One region of the Kosakonia sp. MUSA4 genome, then DNA from elsewhere that is predicted to be linked to it. Evidence: riboswitches for the same ligand, from Rfam matches in the RefSeq annotation. Region 1 holds a riboswitch; the other holds the start of a gene.
The links. A riboswitch is a leader RNA that binds a small molecule or an ion and turns the genes downstream of it on or off. The one in region 1 is predicted to bind cobalamin.

Region 1 (6,898 bases):
CAGCGGATCGCCGGAAGCCAGCACCACCACGCGCCGCTGCTGTTGCTGCTCAAGCCACGCCAGCAGGCCGGGGATGTCAGCATCCAGTACGCGAACTTCACCGCGAAAATCGGCAAACTGCGCCAGATGGCGTTTGCCGCCGACCAGCACGTCGGCCTGCGCCACGGCCTCCAGCGCCTGCGGCGTCATCAGCGCGAGGTTACCCGGCCCCATGCCGGCAATGGTCAACATTTCAGCTCTCCGGCAATCTCTTCAACCGGGCGATTCGCGCCCAGCACTTTGTTATCAAAAGAGAACAGCACCGCATCACACTGCGGCGGGTTTTGCGTGAAACGCAGCATCTGCGCGATGCGCAGGCAGATCCGCTGCGCCAGATGCGTGTAAAGATGGCTGAACCCGGCAGCGTCGATGTACTCCATTGCCGCTTCAGTGGTGTCGCAGTCGCTGACCTTCAGCAGCAGATCATGCGGCGCGCCGAGCAGCGCCAGGTGTGCGACCAGCGTCTCCATCCGCGCATCCGCGATATGGCTGTGGGTATGAAAAATACCGGCGGCGATTTTCACCAGCTTGCCGGGATGGCCAACCAGTACGATCTGCCGGTAGCCCAGACGCACCGCCTCTTCAATCATGTAGCCAACGAAGTTGCTCATCGTCACTACCCGTTCGCCGGAGACGCCAAGCTGCTCACGCACGAAGCGCTCGCCGTGGTTGCCCGGGACGAGGATCACCCGTTCCATTCCGCCCGCGCGTTTTAGCTCCAGCTCCAGCGACAGCGAGCGTTTCCAGCTCTCTTCCGACATCGGCGTCACGATACCGGTGGTACCAATAATCGAAATACCGCCGAGAATGCCAAGCCTGCCGTTGTAGGTTTTCTTCGCCCGCTCTTCGCCTTCCGGGGCAAAAATTTCCACCTGCGCGCCGCGCGTGGGGCCAATCACTTCGCGTACGGCGGCTTCGATGGTCTGACGCGGCGTGCGGTTGATAGCCGCTTCCCCCACCGCCAGGCCAATACCTTTGCGGGTGACGGTACCCACACCTTCACCGCCGCGCAGAACAATCTGTTCATCATCGGTGAGCGTGACGCGGGCAAAGATCAGCATACCGTGGGTGGCATCCACATCGTCGCCGCCGTCTTTGCGAATGGCGGCAATCGCCTGCTGGCCTTCAATGTGCGGCGATTCCACATTCAGATGCAGGGTGACGCCGGAGGGGGTGACAATCGAGACCTGGTGAATGATGTGCTGGCGCAGCACCATCAACGCGGCGACTTTTGCCGCTGCGGTGGCGCAGGAGCCGGTGGTATAGCCTTTGCGCAGGGCTTTACCGTTGTGCCACACCGGGTCGTCGAAGGACTGGCTCATTGCGCCGCCTGCAAGTGATAGAGCAGCGCATTAATAATTGCCGCCGCCACATTGCTGCCGCCCTTACGACCCTGCGCGGCAATGGCGGGCAAACCGCTCTCTACCAGCGCTTCTTTCGATTCCGCTGCGCCAACAAAACCGACCGGCACGCCGACCACGCCGCTGACGGGCACCTTATGTTCCAGCAGGCGGAACAAAGCCGTGGGCGCATTGCCGAAAACAAAGATTTTCTCTTCCGCTTCCGTCAGCGCCAGATCGACCGCCGCCATCGAACGGGTGATCCCCTCCTCTTTGGCTTTACGTACTACGCGTGGATCGGAGATATAGCAACGCACTTCGCCGCCAAACTCCGCCAGCAGCCGCTTATTAATGCCGGCAAGCGCCATCGTGGTGTCGGTATAAAGGGTGCAGCCTTGCGTTATCGCCCCGCACAAGCGTTGCAGCGCATCACTGGAAAACCACAAAATATCGAGCCAGTCGAAGTCAGCGGTGGTGTGGATGACCCGTTTGATTACCGCCTCATGCAGCGGGCTGGCAAAACGAAAATCGGGGCGGGTTTGCTGGATAATCTCGCCGATAATGACAAAACTTTTGGCTTCAATAGCCTGCGGTTGCTGCAAATAATCCATCGTCTTCATCCTTATGCGCCCGCGAGGGCAAGGTGTATCAGCGCAAACAGCGCCAGCGCCAGCATGGCGGCAAGCCACATCATGCGAATAGTGCGCGGAATGTCATCCGGCGTAATGGCGCGGAGCTCATCGCCAATCCACGGTTTTTCGACCCGCTGGCCGAAGTAGTCATTTGGCCCGCCAAGCCGCACGCCAAGCGCCCCGGCCACGGTGCCTTCAGGCCAGGCGCAGTTGGGGCTGCTGTGGTTGCGCCGATCGCGAAAACCGATACGCAGCGCATTGCCCGCGTCATTACCTGCGAGCCATGCTGCCATGCTGAGTAACAGCCAGCTCAGACGCGCCGGGATAAAGTTGGCGACATCATCCAGCCGCGCGCTGACCATGCCGATCGCACGGTATTTTTCATGCTTGTAGCCCACCATCGAATCCAGGGTATTGACCGCTTTGTAGGCCATTGCCAGCGGCGCGCCGCCGAGCAGTAAAAAGAACAGCGGCGCGATAACGCCATCGACGGTGTTTTCCGCGACGGTCTCAACTACCGCGCGGGTGATTTGCGGCGGCTGGAGCTGCGCGGTATCGCGACCGACAATCCACGACAGCTTTTCGCGGCTTTCAGCAAGCGAACCGGAGCGCAGCGCCTGCTCCACTTCCCGCGCCATATCCGCAAGACAACGCGTGGCAAGCAGGGTGTAAATCATCCACACCTCCACGCACCAGCCGAACCACGGATGGATTGCCTGCGCCAGTGCGAGCACGCCCCAGGCAACGCTCCAGGTGATGCCCACCACCAGCAGCCACATCACGCCGCCGCCGATGCGCAGCGCGGTATCGCTGCGGCACACTCGCCGGACGGCGCTTTGCACCAGGTTAATCAGCGCGCCGATCCAACGCACCGGATGCGGCCAGTGCGGCGGGTCGCCAAGGAAGCGATCGAGCAGAAATGCGACACACCAGGCCAGCAGCGTCATGACGCCCTCCTGGCGGCGGCAAACCAGTGCTCCAGCATCGCTGGACGCTGGGCGAAATGCAGATGTAAATAGCTGGCAAAAGTGTTGCCCACCTGCCAGCCGCCCTGCCAGCGCTTCAGCACTTCGCCATCGCGCGTTTTATGGCACGCCAGCACGGCATCGACGCGCGGGGTGAAATCGGAATAGTGAAACTCGTGGCCGCGCAGGGTTTCCCCTTCGCCAGCAAGTAAGGTCTGCTGCGTTGCGCGGGCTTCGCAGTAACCAAAGCGGGTGAGCTTGCTGCCCATCCGGCTGTGACCGGGGATGGCGCCGACCATCGGCCACTCATCGCCTGCGGCATCCACCAGCGTATCGCCGAGATACATCAGGCCGCCGCACTCGGCATAGATCGCCACGCCACGCCGGTGCGCGGCGAGAATGGCATCGCGCATCGGCTGGTTTGCCGACAGCGTGCGCGCGTGCAGCTCCGGATAACCGCCGCCCAGCCACAGCATCTGGCATGTGGGCAACTCATGGTCATGCAGCGGGCTAAAACGCACGATGCGCACACCGGCATGTTCAAGCAGTTGCAGATTATCGGCATAGTAAAAGTTGAAGGCTTCGTCGTCGGCCAGCGCCAGCTCCAGCCCTGCGCCCGCCTCTGGCGCGGGCATGGCAGGAAGCGCCCCCTGCGGCAGCGCGGTGACCTGGCTCAGGGCGAGTAAGCGGTCAATATCGAGGGTCTGTTCCAGGCGCGCGGCAAACGCCTGCCATGGCTGTGCGTTAACGACCGACTCGCGGGCAGTGACCAGACCAAGATGACGTTCCGGCAGCGCCACGCCGGGAGCAACGGGAACATATCCCAGCACCGGCAAGTCGCAGTAATACTCAATGGCGTGTTTCAGCAGTTGAAAATGGCTGTCGCTGTTTACCCGGTTGACGATCGCTCCGGCAATGCGCAACTGCGGGTCAAAGCGCTGAAACCCCATCACCGTGGCGGCAATTGAGGTGGATACCGCTTTGCCATCAACCAGCAGGATCACCGGAAGCGCAAGCTGTTTTGCCAGCGCCGCGCTGCTGCAATAATTGGGGTCGGTGCCGTAGCCATCGTAAAGCCCCATCACGCCCTCAATAACGGCGACATCGGCGGCGGTGAAATGTTGGCGAAACAGCGCATTTAACACAGGCGTCGGCAGCATAAAGCTGTCGAGATTACGGGAAGCCACGCCGGTAACGGCGCTGTGCCAGGCGGTGTCGAGGTAGTCCGGCCCGACTTTGAAGGGTTGCACGCGTAAACCGCGACGTTGCAGCACAGTGAGCAGCCCGAGCGTGACGGTGGTTTTCCCACAGCCGCTGCCGGTTCCGGCAAGGATAAAGGCGCTGCGTCTGTCTGACATTCCTGTAACCCCGTAGCGGGCAGGAAGAACGGAGCCAGGACGCGAGTTGACCCGGTCTTTCGACCGTACGCGACTGAGCAACCCACTTCCCACCGAAGTTGTTGATAATGTCCATCAGGCCGGTCTTCTGGCTTAGCGTCATCCTCGCCCGTCCTTCCCGATCTTACGATCAGTGGCGATTACGGGGTCGTCAGCATTACAGCAGCGGGGGCTGCGGGGGATTTACACCCCCTTCCCAGCCGCAAAATACATTTGCGGCAAACCTGATAGATTTTTAATCACGGCGCGTCATTATCACCCTGATTTTTCCCTGTACGAACTATATCGCAGCAGGGAAATAAAAACGGGTTCAGTTTATCTTTGAGCAAATAATAATTTGTTGCGCTATGACAATTTATTGCTCACCCTTTTCATCAACTCCCGGCATATTAAGGCATCAGAGAGTTCTCAAGCGCATCCGGAATAACAAAATATTGCTAACGGTAATTTAATCGCCCGCAATATTTGCATTATTTTGCAGACGAAATGCCTGCGGCGTCAGTTGACAGGTCTGGCGAAAAACATTGCAGAAATAGCGGGTCTGCGAGAAATCTAAATTGCGCGAAATTCTGGCGTTCGCCGGGTCGAAGTGACACTATCCGGGCTTTGATTGTGAAGGGAGTTACAGCGTGGCGTTGGCGCACTGTCCCGCATCGTGCGGTGAAATAATCCAGGGCTGGATCCTGGGAGGTGAAAAGCTGGTCTCCTGTCCGGTGGACTGGTACAGCAGTGTCGAAGTCACCCACGGCAAACCTCGGGTGGATGAACGGCCGCTGGTGCGTCGTATGGTTAACCAGCTCCTGGCGCACTGGCAGCTACCTGCCACGCTGGCGCACACATTGCGCATCGAGTGTCACTCTACCATTCCCCTGGCCAAAGGCATGGCCAGCAGCACCGCGGATATTGCCGCCGCCGCCGTGGCAACGGCCCGTCATCTTGAGCAACCGCTGGATGAGAAAACGCTGGCGCAACTGTGCGTGGCGCTGGAGCCGACCGACAGCACGATCTTTTCGCGCCTGACCCTGTTCGATCACAATAGCGCTGAAACGCAGATTACCTGCGGCAGTTTGCCGGAGTGTGACGTGCTGCTGCTTGAAAGCCCGCTAACCCTGACCACTGCCGCTTATCATCGTCTGCCACGCCAGCGGGCACTGCTGGAAAATGCCCCTACGCTGGATAATGCATGGCGCCTGTTGCAGCAGGCCTGCGTGGAAAATGATGCCGCGCGGCTGGGAGAAGCTGCGACGTTAAGCGCGATTGCCAGCCAGGCGCTGCTGCCAAAACCGGCGTTTCCCACCCTGCTCGAGCTGGTGGAGCGTTGCGATCTGTATGGACTGAATGTTGCTCACAGCGGAAGTGTGGTCGGGCTACTGCTTAATAGCCAGCGCCATGATGTGGAAAGCATTCGTCGGGAATTGAAAGAGACCGGGTTGACGGCGCACTGGCCGCAAAACTATCTGCTGAAAATGGTGGCAGGAGGCGTGCTGGAAGGGTGAGAGGCGCACCTCTCACCGCTCGCTGGAGGCGTTATTCCACTTTTGGCTCAATCGGCTTCAGTTCGCCCATGGTTTTGAGTTTTTTGGAGATTTCGCGGCGCTCTTTCGACAGTTCAGCATTTTTGATGATGTAATCATCCACGCGATCTTCGTAGTCGGTCTTCATGCTGGCGATAATGCCCTGGATCGCTTCTACGCTCATACCCGGTTTAATGTAGTCGCTCAGGTTGTCCAGCAGCAGCACGCGCTTCTGGTTATCACGGATCTTCTTCTCCACGTCCTGGATTTCACGCTGCAATTTATTTTTGCGGCGGAACAGACGCACAAACTCCAGAACATCCTGGAATGAAGGCTTACTTGTTTCCATTTTTACACCCCTGATAATGTGAGACTCGGATTCGTTAAAGCAACCACCTTAGAGGCAAACCTACCCAATGTGGTCGCATAAGACAATGGTTTTTCCTGTCGGCTATCATAACCGCAAATGTAGCTGAATCGAAACAACCCAACAACGGCATCGGGTTATCTGGCCGTTATTTGCGCAACGCCCGGCAGATCAAATGTGACAGCAGTTCCAGTTGGCGGGCCAGCTCCATGCTTAGCCAAACGTAACCGTGAATCGAGGTTTCAGCCAGCGCATCGCCTTTATGCTCACGGCTCAACTGGCGCAATTCCGCCACAATCTCACTGAGCTTTTCAGTATTGGCCAGAATCGGCTGCGGGTTGCCTTCATACAGCGCATGCGCAATGGTCAGCAGCGTTTGCTGAGTCATCTGCTGCGTATCCTGCAGCGTACGTGCGTTGATCATCACAAAATGGCTGGTACGTGAGCTCCAGTGAGCATTGATTTGCAGCTCCAGCATGCAGACCATATTGCGGCTGACGGTCTGGATGGCTTCGAAAATCGCCTTTTGCAGATGCGTCTCTTTGCAGGCGGGCGTGATCAGTCCGCGCATCTTCACCACGTCGTTGAGGATTTTTTGCAGATGTTTTTCCAGCCGCGGCCGTTCAACCAGGTTACGGGAGAAA
Region 2 (6,898 bases), 2.2 Mb from region 1:
GCTCTTTCATGCGTAACCAGGGACGCAAGATGTGGCGTAGCTCTTCAAGCGGCACTTCCTTACCGTGCAGTTTCGCTTCAGCCAGAACCACCAACTCCGCCGACCCCAGCATCTCAATACGACACTCATTTGCGAAACGCGAAATCAGTTCATGCGTATAAGGACGTTTCACAGTACCGCGCGTTGCCAATAGACCTACAATACCGTTTGCCGTTAAGCGCGCAGCCGGTTTGATAGCGGGGACTACGCCAACAACAGGAAAGGTGAATTTGTCACGTAACGCGGGAAGAGAGACGGTGCTTGCGGTATTACAGGCGATAACAGCCAGTGCGAGGGGGTATTGCGCCTGAACAGCGGTAACAATCTCGACAACACGTTCAACGATAAACTCTTCGCTTTTCTCACCGTAGGGGAAAGCAACATTGTCGAAAGCGTAGATGTAATGGAGATCCGGCAGGAGATGCCGAATCTCATCATAGACGGATAACCCACCGACGCCGGAGTCAAACACCAGGACGGTGGGACGCGCGTCAGAAGGTGTAGCTGCCAGACAAGGTGTATTCCCGTCCTGCAGTTTGGTAGCCATAAGCTGTCTCGTACTCTTTATCGAACAAGTTAGCTATTTTACCACGAACTGTAAGGTGAGATGTCACTGGATATGAGGCAGATAGATCAACCGTACTATAACTCGGCAAAACACGTTGCTCAGGGTTATACGTTGACGTGCGATTGTCATAGCGTTTACCGAAGTATTCCCACGCAAGATCCATATCCACATTGAAGATAGACCAGTCGAGCTGGTACTTGGCCTGGCGTTTTGAGCGGCGCGGCAGCACTTCGTTCGTTTCGTCATCACGCGGATCGATGTACTGCAAGGTCACACGATGCGAGAAGATGCCGGTATCGACGCTTCCTGTCCACTCAACGCCTTTAATGGTTGCAGCGTTAATGTTGTAGTAAGCCGTATCGCTATAGGTGATCAGATTATCGATCTCATAACGGTACGCGGACAGACGCCAGTCGACCGGGCCGGTTAATCCTTCCACACCCGCTTCCCACTGTTTTGACTCTTCTGGTTTCAGATCCGGGTTGGAAGCAATGCCAAAGCGCTTCGCGCCGTACTGCTGGCCAAGCGAAGGCGCGAGAAAACTCGTGCCGTAGGAGAGCGTCAGGCGGTAGTTCTCCACGAACTCCCAGCCAGCAGCCGTTTGCCAGGTACCGTGCCAGCCGAACGCATCATCTTTATCTTCGCGCCCGGAAGCCTCCAGCGTGACATCGCCAAACTGCTGCATCCCGTTCAGGTAGAGGCCGGTATTATCGCGATCGTAGCTGTCGCTCGTGCTTTGATTAGATGAAACCAGACGCTCCTGCTTCCAGTCGACACCTGCGCCCAGCGAGCCTTTACCCACCGCGATATTATTACCCCACTGAATGTAACGCTGCTCCATATCATCCAGCGTAGTGCCATCGTTATAACGGCCGTAGATGCTGCTGTAGTTGTAGTCTTTGCTTTTTTGATAGCTGGCAAGCAGTTGCGAGGAGTAGATCCCCTGGTTGAAATTCAGCCCGGTATCCCAGCCCTGAACATACAACTGGCGCTCATCCGCGCTGTACTCTGGCGAAAACGGCGCACTGCCCAGATCGTAATCCACATTATTGCTGAAGTTGTAGCCACGGAAGAAACCGTCAAAATGGTCATCGAACTTATGCTGTAAGCTGCCCCAGAACGTTTTATTGCGGTAGCCATCGCGATCTGCATCATGATCCCATGTCGAATCCGGCTGCACGTTGAATCCGCGCGTACTGGTATAAGAACCTGCGGCGGTCACCATCGTATCGCCAAAACGCTGACGCAAAGTGCCGTCATAGGTTTGATAACCTTTCGAGCCCATGCTGGCGTTGACCTGGGATTTCTCGCTATCCGTCATCGTAATGACGTTGACCACGCCGCCAATCGCGCCGGAGCCATAAACCGCAGAGCGCGGCCCGCGAATATACTCAACGCGCTGCACCAGCGAAAGCGGGATTTGATTGAGTTCGGGATCGTTCGAAATCCCTGAACGCGCCACCGGTACGCCATCAATCAGCAGCAGCAGATGTTTTGCTTCCGTACCGCGAACATAAACGGACGCTGTTTGTCCCAGCCCACCGTTTTGCGCGATATCCACGCCCGGTAAACGGCGCAGCACATCGATGAGTGAACGGGATTGCCAGCGATCGATATCCTCGCGCGTCACCACCTCGGTCGGTGCCAGCACGGTTTTAGCCGATTGTTGAAAACGATTTGCTGTCACCACCAAATTGTCTGAGCTGCTATCCTGCGCCCAGCCGGAAAATGCCGTGACGGAGAGCGCCGTCAGCAGCGAAGCTTTTTTAATCATTGTGAGAGCATCCACAAAATAAAAAGGATGCCGCAGGTTCCATCAATAGCACGCGATGATGTCACCAGATGCGACGTATTCCGGCAGGTCTTCGGGCTTGGAGGTACAACAAGACAGGACTTCCCACCACTGGCAGTGTCTGCTGTCTCACCTTAATCCTTACCGCTGCGCGTCAGCCCCAGATTCACACTGGATTCCCTTTTAACTCACAGGACCGGAACACGGATGCTACATTCTGTTACATATGGATGTCCAGACTGCTAAGTGAGTATTTCAAAAACATCGAGCGCTGGACATCCGGTGAGCAATCCCTACAATCGCCGCGTTATTCTTAATCTCTCAGGAAGCATCATGACCCCCGAACACCTGCCGACAGAACAATACGAAGCCCAACTGGCCGAAAAAGTCGTGCGTCTGCAATCGTTGATGACGCCATTTTCCGCGCCGCTTCCGGAGGTGTTCCGCTCGCCGGTCAGCCATTACCGCATGCGCGCCGAGTTCCGGATTTGGCATGACGGGGACGATCTCTACCACATCATCTTCGATCAGCAGACAAAATCGCGTATCCGCGTCGACAGCTTCCCGGCGGCCAGCGAGCTGATTAACGTATTAATGAAGGTAATGATTGATGCCGTGCGCGGCAACCACACGCTGCGCCACAAGCTGTTCCAGATCGACTACCTGAGCACCATGAGCAATCAGGCGATTGTGACGCTGCTGTATCACAAAAAGCTGGATAACGAGTGGCATGAAGCCGCCACCCAGTTGCGCGATGCACTGCGGGCGCAAAACCTGAATGTGCAACTGATTGGCCGCGCCACAAAAACCAAAATCGAGCTCGATCAGGATTATGTCGATGAACGCCTGCCGGTTGGTGGCAGAGAGATGATCTACCGCCAGGTGGAAAACAGTTTTACCCAACCTAACGCGGCAATGAATATTCAGATGCTGGAATGGGCGCAGGATGTCACCCGCGATGCCAGCGGCGATTTGCTGGAGCTGTATTGTGGTAACGGCAACTTCTCGCTGGCGCTGGCGCGCAATTTCAACCGCGTGCTGGCCACGGAAATCGCCAAGCCTTCTGTCGCCGCTGCGCAGTACAACATCGCCGCCAACCATATTGATAATGTACAAATCATTCGTATGTCTGCGGAGGAATTCACGCAGGCGATGAATGGCGTGCGTGCCTTTAACCGCTTGCAGGGGATCGATCTGAAAAGCTACCAGTGCGAAACGATCTTCGTCGATCCGCCGCGCAGCGGGCTGGATGCGGAAACTGAAAAAATGGTGCAGGCCTATCCGCGCATTCTGTACATCTCCTGCAACCCGGAAACGCTGTGCAAGAACCTCGAAACATTAAACCAGACGCACAACGTGTCGCGTCTGGCTCTATTTGATCAGTTCCCTTACACGCACCATATGGAGTGCGGCGTTCTGTTGACCAGAAAGTAAAATCTCTCATCCCTCTCCCGTAAAGGAGAGGGAAAAATCACTCCGATGCCTCGTGTTTGCGGTTACGGCTGCGCAGGCGAAAACCAATCCAGAAGACCAGCACCACTGACAGCACGGCCGGCAGGAAGTTGGAGCCGATCACCGGGTATTCAGCACGAACAACCGTACTGTACAGCAGCACGCCGAGAATAAAGCAGGCGGCGGCAAGGCCCGGCAGGCCAACGGGCATGGTGCGATTCTGGTAACGCTGATGCAGGCAATAGACCGTCAGCACCAGCGAGATAACCGGAAACAGAGAAAAGGGAACCACCGAACTGAACACAGCGGAAAATGCGCCGTTAATCGATAAGCCAGCAACCAGCGCCAGCAGCAACGTACCTTTATCTTGACCTGACTGTTTCATTACTCATCCTTTGCTTCACTCGTCGGTTGATGCGCCAGTTTTTCCTGCTCGCGGCGATACCAGTAATAGGCGCCTTTTGAAATCATCCGCAATTGTAGTACCAGCCGCTCTTCTAACTGCCGACGTTGTTCGGCGCTCACATCCAGCGCCTCTGCGCCGGCGTTGAAAACGATCGTTACCATCGCCTCGGCTTGCGCCTCGGTAAAGGCGCGCGGCATATGGTTTTCGAGTTCGAGATAGTCGGCAAGTTCCGCGATAAAGTGCTGAATTTCTCGCGCAACCGCCGCGCGGAAAGCGGCTGACGTTCCGGAACGCTCACGCAGCAGTAGCTGAAACGCATTGGGATTATTGCCAATAAATTCCATAAAGGTGGAAACCGAGGTGCGGATCACGCTGCCGCCTTTGGCAATACGCTGGCGCGCCTGGCGCATCAACTGGCGCAGCATCAACCCGCTTTCGTCCACCATGGTCAGGCCGAGCTCATCAACATCACGAAAATGCCGGTAAAAAGACGTCGGCGCGATACCTGCCTCGCGGGCAACTTCCCGCAGGCTCAGGCTGGCAAAACTCCGCTCAGCGCTCAATTGGCTAAATGCCGCTTCCACCAGCGAACGCCGGGTTCTCTCTTTTTGTTGCGCTCTTACACCCATCACTATGTTTGAATCCTTCCTGGGGCTTTCTGGCAATATACCAGAGAAAAATCCGATCTGATCGTACTGGATTGTGACCGATTATTTACACGTCGTTTCTTCTTTTTTGCATGAAAATAGCACAACGATAATTGGGGGATTGCCGCTTTGATGTTAGTCTTATGTTGCTTTTATGTATAAGAACAGGTAAGCCTAACCATGCCACATTCCTACGATTATGATGCAATTGTAATAGGCTCCGGCCCAGGCGGCGAAGGCGCAGCTATGGGTCTGGTTAAACAAGGAGCACGGGTCGCGGTTGTTGAGCGTTACCATAACGTCGGCGGCGGCTGCACGCACTGGGGAACCATCCCGTCGAAAGCGTTGCGCCATGCCGTTAGCCGCATTATCGAGTTCAACCAAAACCCTCTCTACAGCGACCATACCCGCCTCCTCCGCTCCTCTTTTGCGGATATCCTGAACCACGCAGAGAGCGTGATTAATCAGCAAACCCACATGCGTCAGGGCTTTTATGAGCGTAACCGCTGTGAAATTCTTGAAGGCAACGCCCATTTTATTGATGACCACACGATGGCGCTGGAGTGCCACGACGGCACGGTAGAAACGATCACCGCAGAGAAGTTTGTTATCGCCTGCGGCTCGCGCCCCTACCATCCGGCCGATGTGGATTTTACCCATCCGCGCGTCTATGACAGCGATTCAATCCTCGATATGCACCATGAACCCCGCCATGTCATTATCTACGGTGCCGGGGTGATCGGCTGCGAATATGCGTCGATCTTCCGGGGAATGAACGTCAAAGTCGATCTAATCAACACCCGCGATCGTCTGCTGGCGTTTCTCGATCAGGAGATGTCAGATTCGCTCTCGTACCACTTCTGGAACAGCGGTGTTGTTATCCGTCACAACGAAGAGTACGAGCGTATCGAGCCGCTGGAAGACGGCGTCATCATGCACCTCAAATCGGGCAAGAAACTGAAAGCCGATTGTCTGCTCTATGCTAACGGCCGTACGGGTAATACCGACAGCCTGAAGCTGGGTAACATTGGTCTGGAAGCCGATGGTCGCGGGCAGTTGAAGGTCAACAGTATGTACCAGACCGCGCTGCCGCACGTTTATGCGGTGGGCGATGTGATTGGCTACCCAAGCCTGGCGTCAGCGGCTTACGATCAGGGGCGTATCGCCGCGCAGGCGATGATTAAAGGCGAAGCGACAGCGCACCTGATTGAAGATATCCCGACCGGCATCTACACCATTCCGGAAATCAGCTCTGTCGGTAAAACCGAGCAACAGCTGACCGCGATGAAAGTACCGTACGAAGTGGGCCGCGCACAGTTTAAACACCTGGCGCGGGCGCAAATTGTCGGTATGAATGTCGGCACCCTGAAGATCTTGTTCCACCGCGAAACGAAAGAAATTTTGGGGATCCACTGCTTTGGCGAGCGCGCGGCCGAAATTATTCATATCGGCCAGGCGATTATGGAGCAGAAAGGTGGCGGTAACACGATTGAGTACTTCGTTAATACCACCTTTAACTACCCGACAATGGCGGAAGCCTATCGGGTTGCCGCGCTAAATGGTTTAAACCGCCTGTTTTAACGCGCTATCGAAATGGCCATCCATTGCACCGCGGATGGCCTCTGCCAGCTGCTCATAGCGGCTGCGCAGCGGTGAACCCGGGCGATAAACCAGGCCGACAGTGCGTTTCGGTTCCGGCTTAATGCACGGCAGATAAACCACGCCATCACGTTTACGCTCACGCGGCACAGCCAGCGCGGGCAGTAATGTGATGCCACTCCCTGCCGCCACCATGTTGCGCAGCGTTTCCAGGCTGGTCGCACGGAAGTGCGTATCTTCGTCTGCCCCGGCTTCAAAGCAGAAACCCATCGCCTGATCGCGCAGGCAGTGGCCATCTTCCAGCATCAGCAACTTTTCACCAGCCAAATCGCCCATCGGCACGCACTCGCGGTTCGCCCATGGATGATCTTCATAAATCGCCAGCAGCATCGGTT

Region 2: another riboswitch for cobalamin. It lies ahead of btuB (TonB-dependent vitamin B12 receptor BtuB); the one in region 1 lies ahead of C0557_RS15980 (cobyrinate a,c-diamide synthase).

The regions. Positions count from the first base shown of each region.
Region 1 covers NZ_CP025697.1:3,364,510-3,371,407, forward strand. The annotation lists gene C0557_RS15960 (cobalt-precorrin-7 (C(5))-methyltransferase) at 1-231, opposite strand, end outside; gene cbiD (cobalt-precorrin-5B (C(1))-methyltransferase CbiD) at 225-1,361, opposite strand; gene C0557_RS15970 (cobalt-precorrin-8 methylmutase) at 1,358-1,990, opposite strand; gene cbiB (adenosylcobinamide-phosphate synthase CbiB) at 2,002-2,958, opposite strand; gene C0557_RS15980 (cobyrinate a,c-diamide synthase) at 2,955-4,334, opposite strand; cobalamin riboswitch at 4,434-4,616, opposite strand; gene C0557_RS15985 (L-threonine kinase) at 5,003-5,869, shown strand; gene C0557_RS15990 (DUF496 family protein) at 5,901-6,236, opposite strand; gene C0557_RS15995 (FUSC family protein) at 6,403-6,898, opposite strand, start outside.
Region 2 covers NZ_CP025697.1:5,594,367-5,601,264, reverse strand. The annotation lists gene murI (glutamate racemase) at 1-586, opposite strand, end outside; gene btuB (TonB-dependent vitamin B12 receptor BtuB) at 531-2,381, opposite strand; cobalamin riboswitch at 2,446-2,615, opposite strand; gene trmA (tRNA (uridine(54)-C5)-methyltransferase TrmA) at 2,733-3,833, shown strand; gene C0557_RS26630 (YijD family membrane protein) at 3,871-4,236, opposite strand; gene fabR (HTH-type transcriptional repressor FabR) at 4,236-4,889, opposite strand; gene sthA (Si-specific NAD(P)(+) transhydrogenase) at 5,085-6,485, shown strand; gene oxyR (DNA-binding transcriptional regulator OxyR) at 6,468-6,898, opposite strand, start outside.